DNA from 2 places in the Streptomyces sp. NPDC092296 genome. Region 1 is predicted to be linked to the other one. Evidence: predicted binding sites of a transcription regulator. Region 1 holds the regulator's gene; the other holds the start of a gene.

What was found. The regulator HspR, encoded in region 1, represses chaperone genes until heat shock. The targets are predictions, from matches to a motif close to TTGAGNNNNNNNNNCTCAA.
Region 2: lon (endopeptidase La) is a predicted target of HspR. The motif match lies at 8,514-8,532, and genes of this name have one in related genera.

The regions. Positions count from the first base shown of each region.
Region 1 covers NZ_JBIVRB010000001.1:126,232-140,467, forward strand. Annotated here, with positions in the region: gene ACIQGZ_RS00610 (DUF2617 family protein) at 1-141, opposite strand, end outside; gene ACIQGZ_RS00615 (YbjN domain-containing protein) at 494-1,048, opposite strand; gene clpB (ATP-dependent chaperone ClpB) at 1,332-4,013, opposite strand; gene ACIQGZ_RS00625 (LuxR C-terminal-related transcriptional regulator) at 4,312-4,605, shown strand; gene ACIQGZ_RS00630 (hypothetical protein) at 4,693-5,286, opposite strand; gene ACIQGZ_RS00635 (hypothetical protein) at 5,715-6,305, opposite strand; gene ACIQGZ_RS00640 (hypothetical protein) at 7,367-7,504, shown strand; gene ACIQGZ_RS00645 (hypothetical protein) at 7,548-8,579, opposite strand; gene ACIQGZ_RS00650 (heat shock protein transcriptional repressor HspR) at 8,742-9,284, opposite strand; gene dnaJ (molecular chaperone DnaJ) at 9,289-10,464, opposite strand; gene grpE (nucleotide exchange factor GrpE) at 10,564-11,208, opposite strand; gene dnaK (molecular chaperone DnaK) at 11,205-13,055, opposite strand; gene ACIQGZ_RS00670 (heterodisulfide reductase-related iron-sulfur binding cluster) at 13,371-14,236, shown strand, end outside.
Region 2 covers NZ_JBIVRB010000001.1:1,403,515-1,417,750, reverse strand. Annotated here, with positions in the region: gene ACIQGZ_RS06580 (hypothetical protein) at 1-147, shown strand, start outside; gene ACIQGZ_RS06575 (DUF1876 domain-containing protein) at 238-501, shown strand; gene ACIQGZ_RS06570 (peptidoglycan recognition protein) at 520-1,734, opposite strand; gene ACIQGZ_RS06565 (enoyl-CoA hydratase/isomerase family protein) at 1,872-2,639, opposite strand; gene ACIQGZ_RS06560 (ATP-binding protein) at 2,781-4,871, opposite strand; gene ACIQGZ_RS06555 (DUF6879 family protein) at 5,181-5,816, opposite strand; gene lon (endopeptidase La) at 6,023-8,491, opposite strand; gene ACIQGZ_RS06545 (rhomboid-like protein) at 8,592-9,365, opposite strand; gene ACIQGZ_RS06540 (spermidine synthase) at 9,554-10,273, shown strand; gene ACIQGZ_RS06535 (response regulator transcription factor) at 10,567-11,283, shown strand; gene ACIQGZ_RS06530 (sensor histidine kinase) at 11,375-12,628, shown strand; gene ACIQGZ_RS06525 (multifunctional oxoglutarate decarboxylase/oxoglutarate dehydrogenase thiamine pyrophosphate-binding subunit/dihydrolipoyllysine-residue succinyltransferase subunit) at 12,912-14,236, shown strand, end outside.

The DNA.
Region 1 (14,236 bases):
CCCGAGCAGCCGCAGCTGGAGGGTGGTCGGTCCGAAGTCGAGGTCGAGCACCGCCAGCGCCGGGAGCGGGCGGGCACCGAGGCACCAGGCCAGTTCCCCGGCGCGGGTGTCGGTATAAGAGGTCTGCAGTGTGGTGAGCATTCTCGGCTCCGCGTGCTCGCCGGGCGCAACCCGCCAGGGCGAGAAAGAGATCGTTGCGGTGACTCAGACGAGGAAAGCATGAATTCTGCGAGCCCGTGGGGGATTTACCCATCTTCTCCGATGAATCACCATTCAGTGCGGTTGGCCCTTCCGACCCCGATCCCCAGGTTTCGCTTCCGATCGGCTCGCCCCGCTGTTCGAACCCCGCCCCGCGCCGATATGCCGACCCGGCGGCCCCGCCGACACACGAAGGCCCGGCCCCTGTCCGGGGCCGGGCCTTCCTCGATGTGCGTACGGGCCTCGATCTGCGTACGGGTATGTGCGTACGGGCCTCGATCTGCGTACGGGGCCGTCAGCCCTCGTCGGAGTCCGAGCCGGAGTCGGCGTCGCCGCCCTCCCCGTCGACCTCCTTCTGCAGGCCGAGACGCTCGACCATCCACTGCTCGAAGCCGACGGCGGCGTTGGTCCAGTTCGCCGTGGTGGCCACGAAGTACTCCAGGTTGACCCCCATGCCGACGATCATCTGGGACTCGCCGATCAGGCGGACCACGCCGTCCTCATGGGTGTGCGTGTAGACCTTGGGCCACAGGGTGTCCCGGTTCCACTCGTCGATCAGGTCGAGGATCTCGCCCTTCCGCTCGATCGGGTACGCCCGGTCGTAGAAGGAGCGGACGGCGAACAGCTCGCCCTCCTCGCCCCGGAACATGTAGTAGATCCGGAAGCCCTCCCACGGCGCGGTGAGGTCCCCCTCCTCGTCCACGACGTGCTTCAGCTGCATCTGGTCCAGCAGCTGCTTGACCAGGTCCTGGTTCGGCACCACCACCGGAGGTTGCGGGTTCGGCTGCCCACCTCCCGGCTGCTGCGGGGGCAGGCCGAAGGACGGAATGGAGGACGGGTCGATGCTCACAGCGGGTCCCTTCGATAACGGTTCGGCTGCCATCCTCCCCCATAGCTCCGCCGCAGCCCAGCGTCTGCAGGACGCTCGACCGCGGGAAGGGACGGAGGCCCTTGGATCTCGGTACGAAGGGGCTTCGAGGACGGCCGGCAACGGTACTGGTCCGGATGGCCGCCACCTCTTGTCAGCCTGCCCGATGGGCCGCCGGTCACACCGGCCCGGCGGCCCGGGAGCGGCCCCGGATCACCCCTTCCGCTCACTCCTTCCGCCCAGCCCTTCCGCCCAGCCCTTCCGCTCAGCCCTTCCGCAGCGACGGGACGTCCTGGGTGGCCCCGCCGGGCGCCGGCTCCACCGTCAGCCGGTCGCCCTCCTCGTCCCGGTCGACCAGCACGGTGTCCCCGTCCTGGACCCGGCCGGACAGGATCTCCTTGGCCAGCTGGTCCCCGATGGCCGACTGCACCAGGCGGCGCAGCGGCCGGGCGCCGTACGCGGGGTCGTAGCCGGTCAGCGCCAGCCAGTCCCGGGCGGCCGGGGTGACGTCCAGCGTCAGCCGGCGCTCGGAGAGCCGGTCGGCCAGCCGGGCGACCTGGAGGTCGACGATCCGGGCCAGCTCCGTCATGCCCAGCGCGTCGAAGACCACGATGTCGTCCAGCCGGTTGAGGAACTCCGGCTTGAAGGCCGACCGCACCGCCTCCAGCACCAGTTCCTTCTTGCGCTCCTCGGTGGCGGCCGGGTCCAGCAGGCCCTGCCCGCTCAGCGTGGGCTCGCTCAGACTGGGCTGGCTCAAGAACTGCGACCCCAGGTTGGAGGTGAGGATCAGGATGGTGTTGCGGAAGTCCACCGTGCGGCCCTGGCCGTCGGTGAGCCGGCCGTCGTCCAGCACCTGGAGCAGGACGTCGAAGACCTCCGGGTGGGCCTTCTCCACCTCGTCCAGCAGCACCACGCTGTACGGGCGGCGGCGCACCGCCTCGGTCAGCTGGCCGCCCTCCTCGTAGCCGACGTAGCCGGGCGGGGCGCCGACCAGCCGGGAGACCGAGTGCTTCTCGCCGTACTCGCTCATGTCGATGCGGACCATCGCCCGCTCGTCGTCGAAGAGGAAGTCGGCCAGCGCCTTGGCCAGTTCGGTCTTGCCGACGCCGGTGGGGCCCAGGAAGAGGAACGAGCCGGTGGGCCGGTCCGGGTCCGCGATCCCGGAGCGGGAGCGCCGGACCGCGTCGGAGACCGCCCGCACCGCGGCCTGCTGGCCGATCAGCCGGCGGCCGAGCTCATCCTCCATCCGCAGCAGCTTGGCCGTCTCGCCCTCCAGCAGCCGCCCGGCCGGGATGCCGGTCCAGGAGGCGACCACGTCCGCGATGTCGTCCGGGCCCACCTCCTCCTTGACCATGGAGGAGGTGGAGGCGTCCTCGTCCTGCGCCCTGGCCTGGGCCTCGGCCAGCTCCCGTTCGGCGGCGGGCACCTCCGCGTACATCAGCCGGGAGGCGGTCTCGAAGTCGCCGTCGCGCTGGGCGCGCTCCAGCTGCCCGGTCAGGTCGTCCAGCCGCTCCTTGAGCTCACCGACCCGGTTGAGGCTCTTCTTCTCCTGCTCCCACCGGTGGGTGAGGCCGGCCAGCTGCTCCTGCCGGTCCGCGAGGTCGCGGCGCAGCTTCTCCAGCCGGCTGACCGAGGCCGGGTCGGACTCCTTGTCCAACGCCATCTCCTCCATCCGCAGCCGGTCCACGGAGCGCTGGAGCTCGTCGATCTCCACCGGGGAGGAGTCGATCTCCATCCGGAGCCGGGAGGCCGACTCGTCGACCAGGTCGATGGCCTTGTCGGGCAGGAACCGGGAGGTGATGTAGCGGTTGGACAGGGTGGCGGCGGCCACCAGCGCCGCGTCCGAGATCTGCACCTTGTGGTGCGCCTCGTAGCGTCCCTTGAGGCCGCGCAGGATGGCGACGGTGTCCTCGACGGAGGGCTCGCCGACGAAGACCTGCTGGAAGCGGCGCTCCAGCGCCGGGTCCTTCTCGATCCGCTCGCGGTACTCGTCCAGCGTGGTGGCGCCGACCATCCGCAGCTCGCCACGGGCCAGCATCGGCTTGAGCATGTTGCCCGCGTCCATCGCGGAGTCGCCGCCGGCGCCCGCGCCGACCACGGTGTGCAGCTCGTCGATGAAGGTGATCACCTGGCCGTCGCTGGACTTGATGTCGTTCAGCACCGCCTTCAGCCGCTCCTCGAACTCGCCCCGGTACTTGGCCCCGGCGACCATCGCCCCCAGGTCCAGCGCCACCAGCCGCTTGCCGCGCAGCGACTCGGGGACGTCACCGGCCACGATGCGCTGGGCCAGGCCCTCCACCACGGCGGTCTTGCCGACGCCGGGCTCACCGATCAGCACCGGGTTGTTCTTGGTCCGGCGGGAGAGCACCTGGACGACGCGGCGGATCTCCTGGTCGCGGCCGATGACCGGGTCCAGCCTGCCCGAGCGGGCGGCCTCGGTGAGGTCGGTGCCGTACTTCTCCAGCGCCTTGTAGGTGCCCTCCGGGTCGGGGGTGGTCACCCGGGCACTGCCGCGCACCTCCTTGAACGCGCCCAGCAGCGCCTGCGGCGTGGCCCCCTCGGACGCCAGCACCTCCGCGATCTGGCCACCCTCGGCGGCCACCCCGACCAGCAGGTGTTCGGTGGAGACATAGGCGTCGTCCAGCTCGGCGGCGCGCTTGCCCGCGTCGGTGAGCACCGCCATGGTCTCCCTGGCCAGCTGCGGGGCGGCCACGGTGGAGCCCTGGGCGCTGGGCAGTGCGTCGGCCAGCCGCTGGGCGGCCGCCCGGACCCGCTGCACCCCGGCGCCGACCGCCTCCAGCAGCGGCCGGGCGGTGCCGTCGGGCTGCTCCAGCAGTGCGAGCAGCACATGCACCGGTGCGACGTCGGGGTTACCCGCGTTCGCTGCCTGCCGGATGGCGGCGGACAGGGCTTCCTGGGTCTTGGTGGTGAACTTGCTCGCGTCCACGCTCGCGCTTCCTCCCGTGTCGCCGGCAGCGGTTCGGCGGTGGCCGACCTGCCTGCCCCAACGTAAGACAAGTTGAGTCTAGTCCGCTCAAGGTTGCTTGGCGAGCCACTTCGGCAGGCTCGACCCGGTACGGCACCGGCGGGGGCGTACGCGAGGGGACCCCCGCCACAAGGCCAGCTTGCCGCACCGCGCCACAGATGGCAGGGTCGGCGGGGTGCGACGTGGGAGCGCTCCCATGGGGCTGCTCCGTGCTGCGCCCGTTCCGTCGCCGCCAGTGAACAGCGCCACAGGGGGCCCCATGCCGAGCAGTCGGAGCGAACGTCCGCACGCCGCCCCGCCGCCGACCGAGCGACCCCGCGGCATGGACACCGCGCTGACCGCCGTGGACCGGCTGAGCGACCGGGAACTGCAGGTCTTCCTGCGGTTGCCCACCGGCGACTCCAACCGGGAGATCGCCAGATCGCTGGGGATCACCGAACGCACCGTCCGGTTCCATGTCGCGGCGATCCTGCAGAAGCTGGCGCTGCGCTCCCGGGTGGAGGCGGCGGTGGTGGCCTATGCGCACCGGGGCATGGCGGCGCTCCCCCGCTGAACGGCGCTGAACGGCGTTCAACAGTGCTCAACGGCGCTGAACGGTGCTCAACAGCGCTGAACGGCGCTCAACGCCCGTGCCGGCCGGTCAGCGCTTCGCGGCCCCGGGACGCGCGGTGGCGACGGACTGCCCGGTGACGACGGACTGCCCAGTGACGACGGACCGGGGCGTGGACCCGGGCTTCGGGGTGCCGCCGGAGGCGCGTTCGCAGGCGGTCTGCACGGCGTGTGCGTCGGCGTCGTTGCGGAGCCGGCGGGCGAGTTCATCGGTGAGGTAGACACTGCCGGTCACCGGGTCCGGCATCGGATACTCCGGTACGCCGTGCTTCCGCATGCAGGTGGTGACCCGCGCGACCACCACCGGGTCCGCGACCCGGACGGTGCCCGACCGGACCCGCAGATGCCCGCACTTCTCGGTGGCCCGCTCGACGGCGGCGGGGTGGTTCCTGGCCGGGTCCACCGTCGGCGGCCCCTCGGGGGGCGTCTTCATCACCAGCCCCTGGCCCCGCATGCACTCGGCGTACCCCCGCGCCGCCGCCTCCGACACCGCACCGGCACCGGGGCGGCCGGTCGGCTCCGCCGGACCGCCGGACGGCGCGGTGCAGCCGGACGCAAAGCCGGTGGTCGCCAGCACGGCGAGCAGGGCCGCGGCGGCGACCCTCGGGACGGGGGGACGGACCACGTGCGGCTCCGATCAGGGCTCTGGGCACCCATCGGGAGGCCGCTCCACGACAGTCCGTCCCGGCTGGGCCCGCAGGATCGCGGGACGGCCGCCGGCTACCGGGCGGCGCGTCGGTCACGCAGTGGCTGTGCGTGTGGCATCCGACGCTAGAAGCTGCTGACATGACGTCACAACTGGCTCTTCGGCCAGTGGTCGAACCACCTCGGCCGATGCTTCAGTGGTACGGCCGTCGCGCCACGGCCCGCGCTCCGGGAGCGCGCCCGGCTCCGGACAGCGGACTGCGGGGCCGACTGGATCAGTCGGCCCCGCAGTCTCGCTGTTCGTATCTCGCTGTCAGCCCGTGTCGCCGGAGGCCCCGAGACCGTAGGCCCGGATGACCGTAGGCCCCGGTGACCGTAGGCCCGGATGACCGTAGGCCCCGGTGGCCGTCAGCCCTCGCCGACCGCCGCCCGGTGCAGGCCGAACAGGTCATCCTCCGGGGCGGTCCAGAACCCCTCGGCGTTGGACAGCGCCATCCCGGCCCAGTCCAGCGCGGTCTCCACGGTGTGGGCGAGGGCGTCCGGCGACCAGGAATCGTCGAACACCAGCGGCAGCACCGGGGCCACCTGCTCGATGGTGGCGATCAGCGGGTTGTAGGTGACCGCCTCCTCCACCAGCAGCACCACCGGCTTGCGCAGCGCCGACGCCCAGCCCAGCTCCAGGCTCACGCCCGCCGACAGCGGGGCGCCCACATAGGCGAAGACCAGGTCGGCCGACTGCATCGCCCGGTAGTCCGACGGGACTCTGGGTTCCGGGACCCGCCCGGCTATCGTCCACGCGTCGCTGTGGTGCGCGCTGAAGACCGCCGCGCCGGAGCGCAGCAGCGACGCGCGCAGCGCCGTCAGCCTGGTGCGGCTGGACAGTGTCACGACGCTGTCCGCCGGGCCGGTGAGCCTCATCAGCGGGGCGGCGAGGAACACCCGGGCCCGCCGGGGTGTGTGCATACGGTGCGCGCCGGGGCGCGTGAAGACATCACTCATTGTCGACTCCGGGGGAACGGCCGACCGGGGGGAGTGCCAAGCCCCTGGTGACGGTGGGGTATCGGGGGACGATCGGCTGCCGGGCCCGGCGCCTTGGGGGTAGCACCGATCGTCCACCGCACGCACACCGCACGTCCACTGGCACCCGGTGTCATCTGTCTGCCTGGCAGCGAGATGACGCACCTCACCGGCCGTCGCGCGGAGGTCGTTTCCCAGGATCGTTGCAACAGTGTGACGGACGCCACCCCCGGTGAGTTCCCCGGGTGGCGCAGGCGTCGGGCGTCCGCGTCCGTGAGCGTGCATCTGCCGGCAAGCGCACCAAGGTGACCACACCGGCGCCTTGTCCCGCCCGGCAGCCACACCCGGAGCGCTGAGTTTGCGTCAGTTTTTGCACCGACATCGGCGCGAACTCGTCGTACGGGTCCGCCCGTGCCCGGTCCCGCTCGAAGCGGTCCAGCAGGTAGCCGGCCGTGACCGGGTCCTCGATGAATGCCGCGGTATCGGTGCCACCCCGCACGGGGACGACCACAGTCTTTCGATCGAACGCGAACATCCGCTCGGATTGCTCACCCAGGGGGTGCCCACCTGATTGCCCGTCGGCCACCTGCCCGCCCGGAACTCCCCGACCGGCTCGCGCGGCGAACCGTGAGCGCGGCAGCGCGGTCCAGCGGGCACCTGAGCTCGTCCCGGACCATCAGGCCCGGCGCCACCGGCTGCCCGAGCGGACCGTCGGGCCGCGTCTCGGCATCGGGGCGGCGCAGTCCCCCATCGTCCGCGAGGACGCCCAGACAGAGCCGCTCCACCTCGGGTGACGGGACGTGGGGGGACCGCCGACCGGGGTCGGCGCCGTCCGCTCCGTTCCTGCCTTCACCGGCCGGCACACGCAGGCACAACCACTTCACGCTGGGCAGTAATGACAATCGCGGTGAGGATACGTCATTATGGGTCAGCTATTCATATCTCGACTGGCATAACTGAGGTACGGTGGCGACTCAAGTCGCGAAGGGAGCACGGTCATGCGCAAAGCGCGTCATCTCATGGCCTATGGACTGCTTGCCGGGTTGGCTCTTGCCCTGAGCGCCGGCTCCGTGAAGCCCGCCGACCTGCGCTGGGACATCACCGCCACCCACTCCACCCAGACGGAGGCGGTCACCAAGACGCTGCGTCCCCAGGCCCTGCTGGACATGCGCTGGGACTGACCCGGCGCGGTACGGTCCGGCACGGCTGACGGGCGAGCGCCCGCTACGGCACGTCCTCGCCGTCGGCGAACCGGTAGGACTCGGCCTGTCCCATCTTCCAGCCCAGTTGGAAGAGCGTGTCGACGCCGTGCTCCTCCCGCATCTCCGCGATGTGGCGGGCGAGCGTCCGCTCGCTGAGCCCCAGGCTGCGCGCGATCACCCGGTGACCCACCCCCTGGATCATCATCTGGACGATCTTCTCCCGCAGGTGGGAGATCACCTGGGGGGGCACCTCCACGTCGCCCAGAAACGGGATCGCACGCTCCCAGAGGCCCTCGAAGACGCTGACCAGGTAGCCGACGACCACATCGTCCGCCACGAACGCGGCACGGCGGACATCGCCCACGATGGGGATGATCGCGATGCGCCGGTCGAAGACGAACAGGCGGGTGAACGGCTCGGCCAGCGTCCTGACCTGGCCGCCCTCCCGGGTCATCGCCTCCACGTACTGACGCGTCGGGGCCGAGTAGCGGGCGCTCGGCTGGTAGATCGTCCGTCTGGAGACCCCCCGCCGCAGCACGACGGCGTCCTGCTCCGCCGCGACCTTCATCTCGATGGGGCCGCCGCGCCCGCCGCCCGGCTGTGCCGTCAGCACCTCTTCGGAGCACTGGTCGATGAGCGCCGTCAGGCGCTGGTTTATCTCGACCTTGCCTTCCACGTACTCGATGTCGCCGCCGGTCTTCGGCTGGTTCCCGATGGCGTCATACGCCTCGCTCAGCTCCCGCAGCGCGGTCGGCAGGGCCAGCGACTGCGACAGCAGCTCCAGCGCGCCCCGCTGCCAGGCCGCGGTCAGATTGGCGACGAGCTGCCGGGGGTCGACCGCGACCAGCGCCGCCGGGTCGTCGGGGTCACCGACCAGCAGCCCCACATTGAGCAGCTCCCGCAGCGCCCGGTCCTCCTCCGAGGCCGGTTTGCGCCCGCCGGCCCAGGCCAGCCGACCGCCGGCCCGGAGCGTCTGCACATACATGTGGCGCGCTTCCGCGGAGAGATCGCCGAACGGCTGCACCGGCTGTTCAGGCCCGTCTGCGGTAGTCATCTGCGACCCCTTGCCCGGCGTGACATATGAGCGAACGACTGCGGATCGGTCGATCGTAAGGCCAGAACCGCCACGCCAGCACCGCACTTTGGGCCGGGGAGTCGCTCCGGTCGGGCGGCCGGCTCCTCCCGGGGGGAGCCGGGCGCCCGGTGCCCGGGGTCGCTACTGCCCGTGGCGCTTGGTCTTGGGCCGCCAGACCACCAGCGCGCTGGACTGCTGAACCTGCTGGTACGGCACCAGGTCGCGGCGGTAGGAGGCGTGCACGGCGGCCTCCCGCTGCTGGAGCGTCGCCGCCGCACCCTCCACCGCGTCCAGCAGTTCGGTGACCCGGGACTGCAACGCGGCGACCTGGTTCTCCAGCTCGATGATCCGCTTGATGCCGGCGAGGTTGATGCCCTCCTCCTGGGAGAGCCGCTGGACCTCGCGCAGTTGCTCGATGTCGCGCGCCGAGTAGCGGCGGCCGCGCCCGGCCGCGCGGTCGGGCGAGACCAGACCCAGTCGGTCGTACTGCCGCAGCGTCTGCGGGTGCAGCCCGGAGAGCTGGGCGGCGACCGAGATGACGTACACCGGGGTGTCCTCGGTCAGCCCGTAGGCCGCCGGGTTGCGCGGGGCGGCGCCGCCGACCGTCGCGCGGGACGGACGGGGTCCGCCGGGCAGGCCCTCGCCCACGCCGGGGGCGATGCCGCCGGTGCCTCTCGGGTCCATCAGGTCACGCTCCCTCCGCCGCCTTGAACAGCGCGGCACGCGGGTCCTCCGAGGCGGTGGCCTCGCGATACTGCTCCAGCGCCGACACGGCCTCCTCGGCCAGTTGGTCCGGCACCACGACCTCCACGGTGACCAGCAGGTCGCCGCGGGTGCCGTCCTTGCGGGTGGCGCCCTTGCCACGTACCCGCAGGGTCCGCCCGTTGGCGGTCCCGGGGGGGAGCTTCAGCTTGACGGGCGGGCCGCCGAGCGTCGGTACCTCGATGGTGCCGCCCAGCGCGGCCTCTGGGAAGGTGACCGGCACCGAGACCGTCAGATTGTCGGCCTTGCGGCCGAAGACCGGGTGCGGATGGACGCTGACGGTGATGTACAGGTCACCGGGGTGGCCGCCGCGCTCGCCCTGGGCGCCCTTGCCCTTGAGCCGGATGCGCTGGCCGTCCTGCACCCCGGCCGGGATGCGGACCTGCATGGTGCGGGCCGAGGTGGCCCGCCCGCTGCCGTGGCAGACCTCGCAGGGGTCGTCCACGATCAGCCCGCGGCCCTTGCAGTCGCGGCACGGGTCGGAGAGCGCGAACGCCCCCTGGCCCCGGCTGACATGGCCGGAGCCCACACAGGTCGGGCAGACCCGGGGGGTGGTGCCGGCCCGCGCCCCGGTGCCGGAGCACGCCTTGCACGGCGACTGGCTGGTCATCCGGATCGGTACGGTGACGCCGTCGACCGCCTCGTCGAAGTCCAGGGTGACCTCGGACTCCACATCGGCGCCCCGGCGCGGCGCGGCCTGCCGGCCGCCCCGGTTGAACAGGCCGCCGAAGACATCACCGATGCCGCCGCCGAACCCGCCGCCCGCGCCGGTGCCCGGACCGCCCTGCGGCCCGTTGAAGAGGTCGCCCAGGTCGAAGCCGAACCCGGCTCCGCCCGCGCCGCCGCCCCCGCCGCGGAACCCGCCGGCGAAGAGGCTGCGCGCCTCGTCGTACTCCTTGCGCCTGGCCGGGTCGGACAGCACGTCATTGGCCTCGGAGATCTCCTTGAAGCGCTCCTCGGCCTTGGTGTCGCCCTTGTTGGCGTCGGGGTGGAACTCCCGGGCCAGCTTCCGGTACGCCTTCTTGATCTCGGCCGTGGAGGCGTCCTTGGGCACGCCCAGGACCTTGTAGTAGTCCTTCTCCACGTAGTCCTTGGTGCTCAACGGAGACTCCTCCTCCCGGCCTTGCTGTTGCTCCTACCCATGGCGCTGCGGAACCGCACTCCGGTCCCCCGGGCGTACGGCTCCGCAGCGCACTCGGCGTCAGCCTTCCTCGGCACCGTCGCCCTTGGCGTCCTCCGCCTCCGGAGCGGCGGTGGACTGCGTGCCCGGCTGCGGCTCGGCCACGGCCACCATCGCCGGGCGGATGATCCGCTCGCCGATGCGATACCCCGGCTGGAGGATCTGCACGCAGGTCGTCTCGGTGACGTCCGACGAGTAGCTGTGCATCAGCGCCTCGTGCACGGTCGGGTCGAAGGGCTCGCCCTCCTTGCCGAACTGCTGCAACCCCAGCTTGGCGACCACGGTCTCCAGCGACTCGGCGACCTGCTTGAAGCCGCCGACCAGCTCACCGTGCTCCCGGGCCCGGCCGATGTCGTCCAGCACCGGGATCAGCGCTTCCAGGACATTGGAGACGGCGATCTCACGCACCGTCATCCGGTCCCGCTCGACCCGCTTGCGGTAGTTCTGGTACTCGGCCTGCAGGCGCTGGAGGTCGGCGGTGCGCTCCGCGAGCTGACGGCGGAGCGCCGCCAGCTCGGCGGCCGCGCCACCGTCCTTGCCGCCGCCGGCGTCGGCCTCGGTGGCCGGGGCCTCCGGGGCCGCCTTGTCGGCGGTCCCGGCGGCCTGGCCGGCCTCGGAGGCGTCGCCGGGCTCAGAAGCGAAGCCCTGCGTGTCCTCCGTGGTCACGCCGCACCACCCTCGCGCTTCTCGTCGTCGACGATCTCGGCGTCCACCACGTCGTCGTCGGCCTTGGCCTCGTCGGAGCCGGGGGCGGCACCGGCCGCACCGGCGGCGTCGGCACCGGCGTTGGCGTAGAGCGCCTGGCCGAGCTTCTGCGCGGTGGTGGAGACCTTCTCGGTGGCCTCGCGGATGGCTGCGGAGTCCTCGCCCTTCAGCTTCTCCTTGAGGTCCGCGACGGCGGTCTCGACCTCGGACTTGACCTCGCCCGGCACCTTGTCCTCGTTGTCCTTGAGGAACTTCTCGGTGGTGTAGACGAGCTGCTCGGCCTGGTTGCGGACCTCGGCGGCCTCACGGCGCTTGTGGTCCTCGTCCGCGTACTGCTCGGCCTCGCGCATCATGCGCTCGATGTCGTCCTTCGGCAGCGCGGAGCCGCCGGTGACGGTCATCCGCTGCTCCTTGCCGGTGCCGAGGTCCTTGGCACCGACGTGCATGATGCCGTTGGCGTCGATGTCGAAGGTGACCTCGATCTGCGGGACGCCACGCGGCGCCGGCGGCAGGCCGGTCAGCTCGAACATGCCGAGCTTCTTGTTGTACGCCGCGATCTCGCGCTCGCCCTGGTAGACCTGGATCTGCACCGACGGCTGGTTGTCCTCGGCCGTGGTGAAGATCTCGGAGCGCTTGGTCGGGATCGTGGTGTTGCGCTCGATCAGCTTGGTCATGATGCCGCCCTTGGTCTCGATACCGAGGGACAGCGGGGTGACGTCGAGCAGCAGGACGTCCTTGACCTCGCCCTTGAGCACGCCGGCCTGGAGGGCCGCGCCGATGGCGACGACCTCGTCCGGGTTGACGCCCTTGTTGGGCTCGCGGCCGCCGGTCAGCTCGCGGACCAGGTCGGCCACGGCGGGCATCCGGGTCGAGCCGCCGACCATCACCACGTGGTCGATCTCGGACAGCTGGATGCCGGCGTCCTTGATCACGTTGTGGAACGGGGTCTTGCAGCGCTCGATCAGATCGGCGGTCAGCTGCTGGAACTGCGCCCGGGTGAGCTTCTCGTCCAGGTGCAGCGGGCCCTCGGCGGAGGCCGTGATGTAGGGCAGGTTGATCGAGGTCTCGGTGGACGAGGACAGCTCGATCTTGGCCTTCTCGGCCGCCTCGCGCAGCCGCTGGAGGGCCATCTTGTCCTTCGACAGGTCGACACCGTGGCCGGCCTGGAAGGTCTTCACCAGGTGGTCGACGACCCGCTGGTCCCAGTCGTCACCGCCGAGGTGGTTGTCACCGTTGGTGGCCTTGACCTCGACCACGCCGTCGCCGATCTCCAGCAGCGACACGTCGAAGGTGCCACCGCCGAGGTCGAAGACCAGGATGGTCTGGTCGTCCTTCTCCAGCCCGTAGGCGAGGGCGGCGGCGGTGGGCTCGTTGACGATGCGCAGGACGTTGAGGCCCGCGATCTCACCGGCCTCCTTGGTGGCCTGCCGCTCGGAGTCGTTGAAGTACGCCGGGACGGTGATGACGGCGTCGGTGACCTTCTCGCCCAGGTAGGCCTCGGCGTCCCGCTTGAGCTTCTGCAGGATGAAGGCGCTGATCTGCTGGGGGTTGAAGTCCTTGCCGTCGATGTTCACCTTCCAGCCGGTGCCCATGTGGCGCTTCACCGACCGGATGGTGCGGTCCACGTTGGTGACCGCCTGACGCTTCGCGACCTCGCCGACCAGCACCTCGCCGTTCTTGGCGAAGGCCACGACGGACGGCGTGGTCCGGGCGCCCTCGGCGTTGGTGATGACGGTGGGCTCACCGCCTTCGAGGACGCTGACGACGGAGTTCGTCGTACCGAGGTCGATGCCGACCGCGCGAGCCATCGTGTGTTACCTCCACCGGAAGTTGAGTAGAACAGACTCAAGCGTGCCTCACCCCGACGCCGCTGTCAACAGAGGTGAGCCCGGCGGGCTCAACTTTCCTGCCCGGCCCACAGGAGGGCGGCCCGAGGGGCCGGAAGGGTGAGTGCGGCCCTACGTGACAGCGGCCATAGCAACCAGATCTTCTGAACGAGTCACACCGGGCAGTAGTGTCCGATCCGCCCACTCTCTGCGAAGTTACCGATCGGTACACTCCGGGGAGGGGACCCCTGCACCCTCAGACCCCATCCACCACCGCCGGAGGAGACGGAGCAGCCGATGCAGCTCGCAGCGATCGTCATCTCGCTGGTCACCAGCGTGATCGGCATCGCGCTCGCCGTTCGCGCGGCCGCGTACATCTACAAGGTCGTCACGGTCGGACAGCCCGACGACACCCGTACCGGCAACCCGACGCAGCGCGTCAAGACCGTGGCCAAGGAGTTTCTCGGCCACACCCGTATGAACAAGTGGGGCGTCGTCGGCGTCGCGCACTGGTTCGTGGCCGTCGGCTTCTTCTCGCTGGTGCTCACCCTGGTGAACGCCTTCGGGCAGCTGTTCAAGGCCGACTGGCTGCTGCCGGTGATCGGGGACTGGACTCCGTTCGAGGTCTTCGTCGAGCTGATCGGCACCCTCACCACCCTCGGCATCCTGGTGCTGATGGCGATCCGGCTGCTGAGCCTGCCGTCCCGGGCCGGGCGCAAGAGCCGCTTCGCGGGCTCCATCGCCTGGCAGGCGTTCTACGTCGAGTACACGATCCTCGGCATCGGCCTCTGCATCATGGTGCTGCGCGGCCTGGAGGGCGCGCTGGCCGGCGTCCACGCGTACGAGGCCGCGTACCTGGTCAGCTACCCGCTGGTCCGCGCCTTCGCCGGGCTCTCGCGCGGCACGCTGGAGAACCTGGTCTACCTGGTCGCGATGCTGAAGATCTGCATCTCCTTCGCCTGGGCGATCACCATCGGCGTCAACCCGTCGATGGGCGTGGCCTGGCACCGCTTCCTGGCGTTCTTCAACATCTACTTCAAGCGCGAGGCGGACGGCGACGTCGCCCTCGGCGAGCTGCGCCCGATGACCAGCGGCGGCACGGCGATCGACTTCGAGGACCCCGCGGACGACGCGATCTTCGGCGTCTCGCAGGTCGAGCACTT
Region 2 (14,236 bases), 1.3 Mb from region 1:
CAGGGACTGGCCGACTGGGTGACCGCCCGGGTCAACGTCACCGGCTTCAACCGGGACGAGGGGCCCACCCGCCCCGGCCCCCGGATCACCGTCGCGGACAAGGAGGCGCTGCACCGCTGGCTGCGGGAGCAGGGCCACCGGGTCTGACGCTTGCCCACCCCCCGGCCCCGGCGCACCCTGGGACGCGGGAGGGACCGCAGTACCGAAACCCCCGAGGACCCCGAGGAAGTGGACGCCATGCGCCACGAATGGGACGTCCGGCTGTTCTTCGACGAGGACGGCAGGCAGACCGAGTGCGAAGCCCGGCTGGTCGGATCGAGAGCGCCCGGGGTGGTCGCCCGGGGCAGCGCCCGGTGCAGCGACAGCGACCGGCCCGAGGAGCGGATCGGTGAGGAGCTGGCCGCCTCCCGGGCGCTGAACTCGCTGGCCCGCAAGCTGCTGGCCCAGACCGCCGGCGACATCGAGGACGAGCTGCGCCACCCGGTCCACCTGCTGGGCTGACCGCGCCGGGAGCGAACCTCAGGGCCGCCCGGCGGCGCCCGCCCGCAGCAGCCGGGCGGCGGCGGCGCGGATGCCCGGCAGCGCCGCGTACAGGGCGTCACCCGGGCACTCGGTGTAGACCGCGTCGCGGTGGCCGGAGATGGCGTTGAGCAGCACCGTGGTGCCCTTGCGGTAGCGGGTGGCGCTGTCCTGGGAGACCATCGCGGCCCGGCCGGCGGGCGACACCCCGGCCAGGGAGAGCTTCCAGGCGGCGAGTCGGGCGATGGCGTCCACCATCGGCTTGGGCACGGTGGCGCCCGCGCTGAAGTCACCGATCGCCGCGATGCCCATGCTGCCGATGTTGAAGCCCATCGTGTGGCCGCCGACCACCGGCCGGTCCACGCCCCCGGCGCGGCCCTCGTAGATGGTGCCGCAGCGGTCGACCAGGAAGTTGTAGCCGATGTCGTCCCAGGCCAGCTCGCTGACGTGGTACTGGTACATCGCCCGGATCATCTCCGGCACCTGCGAGCAGGAGTAGCCGTTGGGGTTGTCGGTGTGGTGGATGAAGACCATCTTCACCGTGCCGGCGTACGCGGGCTTGGTGTGCCGCAGCGACTCGTCGGCCTTCCAGCCGGCCCGGGTGACCAGGGCGGGCCGGGGCACCACATACGGGTGGCCGGTCGGCGAGACCGACGCCCTGGGCAGCAGCCAGCTGGGCACCTTGACGCCCTGCGCGGGCTGCTCGGCGGGGCTGCCCGGGTCGACCAGGGCCAGGTGCAGGCCGCTGGGCAGCAGGCTGTCGGCGGGCGCCGCCACGGACACCTGCACCCCGTCCGACGGCCCCACCCACAGCGGCGCGGTGTAGCCCCGGGCCTGGCCCGCCGTGGGGCCCGGCTTGCCGTGGTCCTCGGGGCGCAGCGTCTGCCAGGGGCTCCACTGCCCGGCGGCCCGGTCGCGGGTACGGACCCGTACGGTGGCGTTGAGCGGCGTACGGGCGTCGTCCCAGACCGCGCCGACCAGCGAGAACGGCCGGGTGCTGCGGGGTGGCTCGGTGCCGCCGCGCGGGGCGCCGGACCCGGACCAGACGCTCAACGGCAGGCTGTACGAGGAGCCCCGGACGGCCGGGCGGCCCGCCGTGGCAGTACCGGCGGCGGGCAGCCGCCGGGGGGCCGGGGCGGCGCAGGCCGCGAGAGCCGCCAGCCCGAGGAACGCGGCAGCGGCCGCTCCGACCGGTCCCGTCCGAAGAACGCGCATACGCCGGATACTAGGGGCGGAGATGTCCGCTTTGCCCGGCCGATGGGCCGAGCGTGGCACCCCCTCACCCGCGCGGCGGCTGCCCTTCCCGTACACCCGGGCGCAGCGCGCTGCGGACCGGGCGGCGCCGCCCCGCCTCAGAAGCGCGGCGGACGCCGCTCCAGGAACGCGGCCAGCCCCTCGCGGACATCCGGCGCGCTGCGCGACCGGCGCTCCCACGGCTCCACCGCCGCCTGCGGATCGCGGCCCTCGGCCACCGCTGCCACCACGTCCTTGACCGCGCCGAGGGTCTGCGGGGAGCGGCCGGCCACGGTACGGGCGTACTCCAGGGCGCGGGCGTCCAGCCGGTCGGCCGGGACCGCCTCGTCCACCAGGCCGAGCAGTTCGGCGCGGGCACCGGTCACCAGGTCGGCGGAGAACAGCAGGTACTTGGCGCGGGCCGGGCCGACCAGCCGGGTGAGCCGCGCGGTCGGGACGGCCGGGTAGACCACGCCCAGCTTGGCCGGGGTGATGCCCAGCCGGGCGTCCTCGGCCGCGAACCGCAGGTCGCAGGCGACGGCCAGCTGGCAGCCGCCGCCCACCGCCGCGCCGCGCACCACCGCCACGGTCGGGTGCGGGAACGCGGCGAGCGCCTCCTCGGCCGCCACATTGGCGCGGTGGTAGGCGTCGGCGTGCTCCGGATCGGCGTACACCTCCAGCAGCTCCGCGATGTCGGCCCCGGCGCTGAAGGTGCCCCCGGACCCGGCCAGCAGCAGCACCCGCACGGCGGGGTCGGCCGCCAGCCGCGCCAGCAGACCGGGCAGCCCGCGCCACATGGCGAGGGTCAGCGCATTGCGCTTGGCCGGCCGGTCGACCAGCAGCACGGCCACCCCGTCCGCCCCGGCGTACGCCCGCAGCCCGGCCACCCCGCCCTCCCGCTCGACCCGCCCCACCAGCAACCCCGCCGCCACCCGCCCACTCCCTCCACCAGCCCACGCCTTCCGACGGCCCAGACCTTCCGACGGCCCAGACCCGCACTCTCCCACCCGGCCCGGCCGACCCGCCCCTCACCCCGCCGCCCCACCCAGCGCCCCGCCGATCCGGGCCCGCAGCGCGTCGGCGCCCGGATCGTCGTACGCCGCCAGGAGGCCCAGCGCCTCGGACCAGTACCGTCGGGCCTCGTCCGCCTCCTCGGCCAGGTGCAGCGCGCCGGCCAGGCCGTCCAGGGCGACCGCGAGCTGCCAGTGGTCCCCGAGCACACGGTGGACCGCCGCCGCGCTGCGGTGGAAGTCGGCCGCCTCCGCGAACCGCCCGAGCCGGGTGTACGCCTCCCCGGCCCCGTGCCAGGCCAGGGCCTCGCGTGCGCGGTCGCCGAGCCGCCGTTGCAGCGTCGCGGCGCGCTGGTAGGAGGCGAGGGCGTCCGCCGCCCGGCCGCACGCCTGCTGGCCGCCGCCCAGGGCGAGCAGCCAGTAGCCCTCCCACATCCGGTTGCGTTGCCGCTGGGCGATGTCCAGGGCCTCCTGGGCGGAGCGCAGCGCGTCCTGCGGCGCTCCGAGCGCACGCTGGACGTCGCTGAGGATGCGCAGGGCGTTGCCCTCGCCGCCCCGGTTGCCCTGTTCACGGTGGGCGGCCAGGGCGTGCCGGGCGAGTTCCGACGCCTCGTCCAACCGGCCCAGCCGGCAGGCCGTCTCGGCGAGGTTCGCGGTCAGGACGGCTTCCCAGCCGGTGGCGCCGGTCGCCCGGAAGAGTTCCCTGCTCGCCCCGAACCGCTCCCTGGCCGCCGCCAGGCGGCGTTCCCGCAGGTGGAGCAGGCCGAGATCATTGAGCGAGAAGGCCTCGCCCAGCCGGTCGCCCAGTTCGCGGCGGATGGCCAGCGCCGTCCGGTGGCAGCCGGTGGCCTCGGCCAGCCGGTGGGACTGGGTGTACGCCATGCCCAGGCTCTCCGACAGTTCGGCCTCCGCCCATCGGTCGCCCAGCCGGCGGGCGGCACACAGCCCGATGCGGCCCATGGCCAGCCACTCCTCGAACGGGTTGAGCAGCATGTGCACGCTGCGCAGCACGGCGGGCAGCTGCCAGGCGGGCCGGTCCAGCCCGGCCGTCTCGGCGGCGCGGGTGGCGGCCAGCAGGTTGGCCCGTTCCCGCTCGTACCAGCCCATCGCCTCGTCGTGGTCCGCGAAGGCGGCCGGCTGGACGCCGTCCTCCGGCGGATCGAGCGGCACATGGGGCTCCGGCGGGTTCAGCCAGGTCTGGGCGGCGTCGGCCGAGTGCAGGTACCAGGCCAGCACGCGCCGCAGGGCCGCCGCGCGGCTCTCCGGGGCCTCCTCGTGCTGGACCTGGTCGGTGGCGTAGGCGCGCAGCAGGTCGTGGAACTGGTAGCGGTCCGGGTGGGCCTGTTCCAGCAGGTGGGCGCCGACCAGGGCGTCCAGCAGGTGCCGGGTGCGGCCGACGCCGACGCCGGCGAGCGCGGCGGCGGCCCCGGCGTCGAAGTCCGGCCCGGGGTGCAGGCCGAGCAGCCGGAAGAGCCGGGCGGCCTCTGCGGTCAGCGCCCGGTACGACCAGGCGAACACGGTCCGTACGGCGGCGGCCTCATCGTCGTCGTCGATGCTCAGCGCCTCCCACAGGCCCGATTCGTCGCGCAGGTTCCGGATCAGCTCGGCCAGCCGCATCCGGGGGCGGCTGGCGGCCCGCTCGGCGGCGATCCGCAGTGCCAGCGGCAGCCGGGCGCACAGCCGGGCCAGCTCCACCAGCTCTTCCTGGTCGTCCCCCGCCCGGTAACCGGCGGTGACCGCGCTCAGCAGGTCGACGGCGTCCGCCTCCGCCAGCGGCCCCAGGGTCAGCCGCCGGGCGCCGTCCCGGACGCTCAGCCCGGACAGCCGGCTGCGGCTGGTGACGACGACCAGGCAGGAGGCCGCACCCGGCAGCAGCGGGCGGACCTGCCCGGCGGTGGCCGCGTTGTCCAGGAAGACCAGCATCCGCCGCCCGGCCAGCAGCGAGCGGTAGAGCGCGGCGGCGGCCTCGGGCTCCGCCGGGATCGCCTTCGCCGGGACGCCGAGGGCCGCGAGGAACCGGTGCAGCACCTCGGTCGGGGTGGCCGGCGGGTCGGGGTCGTAGCCGCGCAGGTTGGCGTGGAGCTGGCCGTCCGGGAAGCGCTCCGCCACCTGGTGCGCCCAGCGCAGCGCGAAGGAGGTCTTGCCGACACCGGCCGTACCGGCGATGACGTGGATCGCGGCGGCGGGCGGTTCGTCGGCGGCGCCGCCGAGGACCAGGTCGAGTTCCCGGATCTCGCTGCTGCGGTTGACGAACCCCCTGGCGCCGCCGGGGAGCTGTCTCGGGCGCGGGGTGCCGGGGTAGGGCCCGGCGGCGTGGAAGTGGACGCCGCCGCTGATGTCACGGGCCTGTACGACGTCACTCGCGGTCCCCGACAGCTCCGAGTGCGTCCTGTTGTCCTCGCCGTCCGCTGCGATCTGCTACTCCGCGAGTGGCGGCGGCAGGTGGGCGACCTCGCGGTCGACGTAGCGGACGAGGTCCTCCCCCGCCTCGTACAGCTCCCGGACGAACTCCCGGCAGCGCGCGGTCACCTCGGGGTCGGTGAACCGCACCGCGCCGTCCAGGGCCCCCTGCTCGGTGTAGAGCACCTGGTAGACCGTGCCCGCGCCCAGGGTGACCCGCTCGGGCAGCGGCCCGGCGCCCTCCCGGTCGCGGACGGCTTCCGGGCCCACGACCCGGATGTGCTCGCCGCACTCCGCGCGCAGCCGCAGCAGGTGCAGTTCCCACTGGAGGTAGGGGGTGAGCGGCTGTTCGACCACGCGGACCCGCAGCAGGGTGGTGCGGCGGCGGGTGTTCTCCCGGCCGAAGTCGTGGAGGTAGTCGCGTTCCGCTTCGATGAGGCGCAGGGCTTCGTGCCAGTCGCCCCGGGCGAAGGCGTCCCAGCTGGGGAAGCCGGGCTCCTGGAAGTGCTGGCGGCGTTCGAGTTTCCAGGAGTCCTGGCCGTCGATCGTCCACTGGCGGTCGCGGAAGTCGGCCCGGTAGGCCGCCAGGTCGAGCCGGTCGCCGAGGGCCGGGTCGAGGCGGAGTCCGGGGGCGTCGGGGTCAGTGGTGTGCATCGGGGATGTCCGGCTTGGCTGCGGCCAGGGTGGCGGCGGGGATGACGACCAGCCGGCGGGGTCGGCCTCCCAGCCGCGTGCCGTGGACTCTTCCCCGCCTGGCGACTCCATGGTCACCAAGTGTAGGAACGGTGGTCACGGATAGCAATGGCCCCGGCTGCCGCCGAGCCCTGGGAGGGCGGCGGCAGCCGGGGTGGGGGGCCGGGTCAGGCTGCGGTGGCGACCGTCGCGGCGGCGGGTTCCAGGGCCAGTTCCAGCACCTCGCGGACGTCGGAGACCGGGTGGACGGTGAGGCGGTCCAGCACCTCGGCCGGGACGTCGTCCAGGTCGGGTTCGTTGCGCTGCGGGATCAGCACCGTGGTGACCCCCGCCCGGTCGGCGGCGAGCAGCTTCTGCTTGACCCCGCCGATCGGCAGCACCCGCCCGGTGAGCGACACCTCGCCGGTCATGGCCACGTCCGGTCGGACCCGGCGGCCGGAGAGCAGCGAGGCCAGGGCGGTGGTCATGGTGACGCCCGCGCTGGGGCCGTCCTTGGGGACGGCGCCGGCCGGTACGTGCAGGTGGACGCCGCGCTCCTTGAAGTCGGTGACCGGCAGTTCCAGCTCGGCGCCGTGCGAGCGCAGGAAGGAGAGCGCGATCTGCGCGGACTCCTTCATCACGTCGCCCAGCTGGCCGGTGAGGCTGAGCCCGGTGGGGCCGGTCTCCGGGTCGGCCAGCGACGCCTCGACGTACAGCACGTCGCCGCCCGCGCCGGTGACCGCGAGCCCGGTGGCCACGCCGGGGACGGCGGTGCGGCGCCCGGCGGGGTCGGTGGCCGCCTCCGGGGTGTGGTGCGGCCGGCCGATCAGCCGGCGCAGGGAGTCGGCGCCGACCCGGGCGGGCAGTGTGCGCTCGCCCAGCTCGCTCTGCGCCGCGACCTTGCGCAGGATGCGGGCCAGGGCGCGTTCCAGGTTCCGTACGCCCGCCTCGCGGGTGTACTCGCCGGCCAGCAGGCGCAGCGCGTCCTCCTCGACCGCCACCTCGTCGGCGGTCAGCCCGGCCCGCTCCAGCTGCCGGGGCAGCAGGTGGTCGCGGGCGATGACGACCTTCTCGTCCTCGGTGTAGCCGTCCAGCCGGACCAGCTCCATCCGGTCGAGCAGCGGCTCGGGGATGGCCTCCAGCACATTGGCGGTGGCCAGGAAGACGACGTCGGAGAGGTCGAGCTCCACCTCCAGGTAGTGGTCGCGGAAGGTGTGGTTCTGGGCCGGGTCCAGCACCTCCAGCAGGGCGGCGGCGGGGTCGCCCCGGTAGTCGGAGCCGACCTTGTCGATCTCGTCCAGCAGCACCACCGGGTTCATCGACCCGGCCTCCTTGACGGCCCGGACGATCCGGCCGGGCAGCGCGCCGACGTAGGTGCGCCGGTGGCCCCGGATCTCGGCCTCGTCCCGGACGCCGCCCAGCGCCACCCGGACGAAGGAGCGGCCCATCGCGCGGGCGACCGACTCACCGAGCGAGGTCTTCCCCACGCCGGGCGGCCCCACCAGGGCCAGCACCGCGCCGCCCGCCCGCCGCCCGCCGCCCGCCGGGGCGCGCTCGCCGTCGACCACGCCGAGGCCGCGCTCCGCGCGCCGCTTGCGCACCGCCAGGTACTCCACGATGCGGTCCTTGACGTCGGTCAGCCCGGCGTGGTCGGCGTCCAGCACCGCGCGGGCGCCGGCGATGTCGTACGCGTCCTCGGTGCGCTGGTGCCACGGCAGCTCCAGCACGGTGTCCAGCCAGGTGCGGATCCAGCTGCCCTCGGGCGAGGCGTCGGAGGACCGCTCCAGCTTGTCGACCTCCTTGAGCGCGGCCTCCCGGACCCGCTCGGGCAGGTCGGCGGCCTCCACCCGGGCGCGGTAGTCGTCCTCCTCGGAGGCGGCGTCGCCGCTCAGCTCGGCCAGCTCCTTGCGGACGGCCTCCAGCTGGCGGCGGAGCAGGAACTCCTTCTGCTGCCGGTCCACGCCCTCCTGGACGTCCTTGCGGATGGTGTCGTTGACCTCCTCCTCCGCCAGGTGGTCGCGGAGCAGCTGGAGCGCGTACCCGAGCCGCTCCACCGGGTCGGCGGTCTCCAGCACCCGGAGCTTCTGGGCGGCGCTGAGGAAGGGCGCGTAGCCGATGCTGTCGGCCAGCTCGGAGGGGCCGTCGAACTGGGCGATCCGGTCCACCACCTGCCAGGCGCCGCGCTTGCTGAGCCAGCGGCCGGCCACGGCCTGGTACTCGCGCATCAGCTCGGTGACCCGGCCGGGCAGCGGGTCGGGCTGGGCGGGCTCGGTGAACTCGGCGGTCTCCACCCAGAGCGCGGCGCCGGGGCCGGTGGTGCCGGCGCCGATCCGCACCCGGCGCACCCCGCGCACCAGGGCCGCCGGGTCGCCGTCGGCCAGCCGGCCGACCTGGTCCACGGTGGCCAGGGTGCCCACGGCCGCGTACCCGCCGTCGATCCTGGGCACCAGCAGCACCTGCGGGCGGGGCGCCTTGGAGCTGCGGACGCCGGGGGCGTGCGCCCCCGGCTCGGAGCTGCGGGAGGCCGCCTGCGCGGCGTCGACCGCGGCGCGCACCTCGGCGGCGGACAGGTCCAGCGGCACCATCATGCCCGGCAGCACCACCTCGTCGTCGAGGGGCAGTACCGGAAGGGTGAGCGGCGTGGACGTCGAAGCCATGATCTCTCCCCAGTCAGTGAAGTTGAGTTGACCTGACTAAGGTCCGGCGACCACCTCGGTGTTCCGCTGTTCACTATGAGCGAACAAGAGCCGGCGGGCCCTAGGAACGGGCAGGCCCGGCCGGGCTCAGCTCCGGGCAGCGGGTGGCCCCGCCGGGGCCCCGCTCCGGGACCCGCGCCGCCGCCCACCGCCGCACCCAGGGCCAGCAGACCAGCCCGACCAGCAGCGACACCGGGTGGCCCACCGCCGTGACCGGGTCGTCGCCGGTGAAGACCTGGTGCACCAGTACGGCGGCGGCACCGAGCGGCACCGCGACCCGCAGCCGCCGGGGCAGCAGCCCGGCCACCGCACCCAGGCAGGTCAGCACGCCGTAGCTGACGCCGACGTCGATCCGGTGCAGCTCACCGGGGGCCAGCAGCCCGGCCAGCACCCCCAGCGCGATCGGCAGCTCCGAGATCAGGGTGGCGATCACATGGCCGATGGCGAAGACCTGCGCGGTCCGCAGCGGGCCGATCCGCCGCTCCAGCGGCGCCAGGGTCGCGGTGAAGGCCACCAGGTACGGCGACCAGAGCGGCCCGGCCACCCAGAGCGCGCTCAGCGCCAGCACCCGCAGGGGGGTGTGCAGCAGATGCCAGCCGTCGCTGCTGGAACCGGCCACCGCCGCCCGCACCGACTCCGGGTCACCGAACCGGGCGTACAGCGCGGTGCCGAGCAGCACCACCAGGTACCAGAAGGTGAACGGCGTCCGCCGGGGCCCCGGCAGCACCCGCAGCGCCCGCAGCGGCGATCCGCACCGCCGCACCGCCCGGCGCAGCCGGTGCAGTCGGCCGGCGCCGCCCAGCGGGCGGAGCGGGCTCTGTCGGCTCTCCGCCATCCCGGCCTCCGTCGCTGCTGGCCCCGGGCAGGCGCCCGGCGCGTCCCCCGGGCGCCCGACCGCGTCGTGCGCTTCCGGTTCCACCGTAGGGCGGCCGGATGAGGACTGAATGAGTGGACCGGCATCCGCACGACCCCCCAGGATGGGCGTGTCGCGCCCGTCCGCTCCGTCCACGAAGGGTCTCACCTGTGACTTCCGCCACCCAGCCGTCCCTCGCCGCCCTCGTCGCCCGAACGGCGGAGCGCACCACCCGGGTGCTGGACCGCCGCGACGGCCCGTACGGGGAGATCGTGCTGCGGCAGCGCGGCGAGAGCCCCGACGAGGTGTACGAGATCATCGCCAACGGCTGCTTCCTGATGGACACCGCCGACGGCCGCTCGGAGCGGCTGCTGGTGCGCGCGGCGCTGGACGCGGCGGCGGTCCCCCGCCCGGCGGTGCTGATCGGCGGCCTGGGGGCGGGCTTCTCGCTCGCCGAGGCCGCGGCCGACCCGGCGCCGGCCCGGATCACCGTGCTGGAGCGGGAGGCGGCGGTGGTGGACTGGCACTCCGGTCCGCTGGCCCGCTTCTCGGCCGGGGCGCTGGACGATCCGCGTACCGAGGTGGTCGCCGCCGACCTGCTGGACCAGCTGCGGGGAACCACCGACCACTGGGATGTCGTCTGCCTGGACATCGACAACGGTCCGGACTGGACGGTCACCGACGCCAACGGCGGCCTGTACGGGTTCGCCGGGCTGACCGTGCTCCAGCGGGTGCTGGCGCCCTCCGGTGTGCTGGCCGTGTGGAGCGCCGCGCCCGCGCCGGAGTTCGAGGAGCGGCTGCGGGCCCGCTTCCAGCAGGTGCGGCAACTGGACGTGCACGTGGAGCGGGGTGCACCTGATGTCGTGTACCTGGCATCACGAGTGAAATGATCTGGGTAAGGTGTCGGGCTGTGCCGTTCCCACGGCGTCGGCGGACCGGTCGCGTCCGGACGCTGCGGGGAGACACGTCCCGTACGCAGCTGCACACGGCGGCCCGCTCGGCGCAGCCGCCGGTCACCGGCGGGTCCGGAGTCCCACGCTCCGGGCCCGGCGAGCCGGGCAGGGCGGCGGACGCGCGGCACCGTGGCTGGAGCTGACGGAAGAATCGACGAGCGGTACCGGGGACCTCTCGCAGGGGCGATCGGGCCGCAGGCCCTGGGGGCGGTGGCGTGACCGTGACAGAGATGCAGCAGGAGATCGGCAACCCGAGTGCGCAGCGGCGGGTGCTGGTCGTGGAGGACGAACCGACGATCGCGGAGTCCATCGCCGCCCGGCTGGGCGCGGAGGGCTTCAAGGTCGCCGTCTCCCACGACGGGCCGAACGCCGTGGACTGCTTCCAGACCTGGCAGCCGGACCTGGTGATCCTGGATGTGATGCTGCCCGGCTTCGACGGACTGGAGGTGTGCCGCCGCATCCAGGCGCAGCGGCCGGTCCCGGTGCTGATGCTGACCGCGCGCGACGACGAGACGGACCTGCTGGTCGGCCTCGGGGTCGGCGCCGACGACTACATGACCAAGCCGTTCTCGATGCGGGAGCTGGCCGCCCGGGTGAATGTGCTGCTCCGGCGGGTGGAGCGGGCGCAGATGGCCGCCCGCACGCCGGTCGGCGGCACCATCCGGCTCGGTGACCTGGAGATCGACCATGTGCAGCGGCGGGTCCGGGTCACCGGCGGCGATGTGCATCTGACCCCGACCGAGTTCGACCTGCTCGCCTGTCTGGCGCAGCAGCCGCGTGCGGTGCTCACCCGCGAGCAGTTGCTGGCCGAGGTGTGGGACTGGACCGACGCCTCCGGCACCCGCACCGTGGACAGCCACGTCAAGGCGCTGCGCCGGAAGATCGGCGCCAACTGGATTCGTACGGTGCACGGGGTCGGCTACGCGCTGGAGGCCCCCGCCCTCTGAGCCGGGGCGGCGGGCCGGTGAGCGGGGACGACGGCGGCCGGGGACGACGGCGGCCGGGAACGACGGTGACCGGGAACGACGAGGGGCAGCGATGACGTACTCCGGGCGCACGTCCGCCCCACGCCCGTACGACCAGCACCCGTACGGGCAGCACCCGTACGGCTGCGACCAGTACGCGTACGGCGACGAGGCGTACGGCGGGCCGCCGGACCGGGCCGGCGAACTCATCGACGGCCGGGACCGCCCGCAGCCGGGCCTGGTGGCCCGGCTGGCCAGGCGGCTGTGGAGCGACATCCGGCCACTGGACCCGATGCGGTCCATCAAGGCCAAGCTGGCCATGCTGGTGATCGTCTCGGTGGTGGTCGCCAGCGGCATGGTCGTGATCGCGGTGCAGTCGGACACCCGCATCCGGGTGATCATGATCTTCTCGATGATCGCCTCGCTGCTGTTCATGCAGCTGGTCGCGCACGGCATGACCTCGCCGCTGCGCGACATGACGGCGGCCGCGCGGGCGATGGCGGCCGGCGACTACAGCCGCCGGGTCCGGGCCACCTCCCGGGACGAGGTCGGCGAGCTGGCCGCCACCTTCAACCGGATGGCCGCCGACCTGGAGGCCGCCGACCGGCACCGGCGCGAGCTGGTCGCCAATGTCTCGCACGAGCTGCGCACCCCGATCGCGGCGCTGCGCGCGGTGCTGGAGAACGTGGTGGACGGCGTGGTGCGGCCCGATCCGGCCACCATGTCGGCCGCGCTGGAGCAGACCGAGCGGCTGGGGCGGCTGGTCGCCCATCTGCTGGACCTGTCCAAGATCTCGGACGGGGTGGTCCCGCTGGACGCCCGTGAGTTCGCGGTGCGGCCGTTCCTGGCCGGGGTGCTGCGCGGGGTGACGGTGGACGGCTCCACCTCGGGCGGCGCCACCAAGCGGCGTACCGATGTCACGCTGGACCTCCAGGTGACGCCGGACGGGCTGACGGCGGTGGCCGACGCGGAGCGGCTGCACCAGGTGGTCGCCAACCTGGTGGACAACGCCTGCAAGCACAGCCCGGCGGGCGGCACGGTGACCGTGCGGGCGCTGGCCGGCCGGCAGCCGCAGGGGCTGGTGCTGGAGGTGCTGGACGAGGGCCCCGGCATCCCGGAGGAGGACCGGGCGCGGGTCTTCGAGCGGTTCGGCCGGGGCACCGCCTCCACCGCCGCCGGTCCCGGGAGCGACGGCGGCACCGGGCTCGGGCTGGCCATCGCGCGCTGGGCGGTGGATCTGCACGGCGGGCAGATCCGGGTCGCGGAGGCGGCGCGGGGTTGCCGGATTGTGGTCACCCTTCCGGGCGGGCCTCCGATGCACGTTTGACACAGAACCGGGACAATCGGGCCGCCGACGGGCCACAGCCCGGTTCCGGAACCACCCACCCTTACCGTTTTGTCCGTTATCGTGGGGTATCCGGACCCAGCTCGGCGGCGCCCCTTCCCAGCAGCTGACCGGTTCTAACGCATCTTTCACGCCAAATTGGCCGCCGCAGATGTGATCTGGGCGACGACAGGCCCCGCGAACTGCGCGATCACATGCCAGGGGCGTAGCCTTGTTCTCCGCTGTCCACCATCCCAAAAGGAAGCGGAAGAGGGCGGTTAGCGCCGTGTCGCCACAGTCCCCGAATACCTCCAACAGCTCGACCAGCTCAGCGGGCTTCGGCCCCAACGAATGGCTTGTCGACGAGATCTACCAGCAGTACCTCCAGGACCCGCACTCCGTCGACCGCGCCTGGTGGGACTTCTTCGCCGATTACAAGCCCGGTACCGAGGTGACTTCTGTGACCCAGGCCGCGACCCAGGCCGCCGCTTCCGCGCCGACCCCCGCCGCCGCCCCCGCCCCTGCTCCCGCCGCCGCGCCCCCCGCGCCGGCGGCCACCGCGGGGACCCCTCAGCCTGCGCCGCCCGCGCCCCCCGCGGCCCCGGCTCCGGCACCCGCCGCCGCTGCCACCCCGGCGCCGGCCCCGGCTCCGGCGGCTGCGCCGCCCGCGCCGAAGGCCGCGCCCGCCAAGCCCGCTGCCGCCGCCGCGCCCGCCGAGGGCCCCAGCGGCCCCGAGCTGGTCCCGCTGCGCGGCCCGGCGAAGGCGGTGGCGACCAACATGGACGCCTCGCTGGAGCTGCCGACCGCCACATCGGTGCGTGCCGTTCCGGCCAAGCTGCTGATCGACAACCGCATCGTCATCAACAACCACCTCAAGCGGGCACGCGGCGGCAAGGTCTCCTTCACCCACATCATCGGCTACGCCATGGTGCAGGCGCTGAAGGCCATGCCCGGCATGAACCACAGCTACACGGTGAAGGACGGCAAGGGCTTCCTGGTCAAGCCCGAGCACGTCAACCTGGGCCTGGCCATCGACCTGGTCAAGCCCAACGGCGACCGGCAGCTGGTCGTCGCGGCGATCAAGCAGGCCGAGACGCTCGACTTCTTCGGCTTCTGGCAGGCGTACGAGGACATCGTCCGCCGCGCCCGCGCCAACAAGCTGACCATGGACGACTTCACCGGCGTCACGGTCTCGCTGACCAACCCCGGCGGCATCGGCACCGTGCACTCCGTGCCGCGCCTGATGCCCGGCCAGGGCACCATCCTGGGCGTCGGCGCGATGGAGTACCCGGCCGAGTTCCAGGGCTCCGCGCCGGACACCCTCTCCCGGCTCGGCGTCTCCAAGGTGATGACGCTCACCTCCACCTACGACCACCGGGTGATCCAGGGCGCCGCCTCCGGCGAGTTCCTGCGCCAGATCCACCAGCTGCTGCTGGGCGGCCAGGACTTCTACGACGAGATCTTCGAGTCGCTGCGCATCCCGTACGAGCCCGTCCGCTGGGCGACCGACGTGGCCGCCACCCACGACGACGAGGTCAACAAGACCGCCCGCGTCATGGAGCTGATCCACTCCTACCGGGTGCGCGGCCACCTGATGGCCGACACCGACCC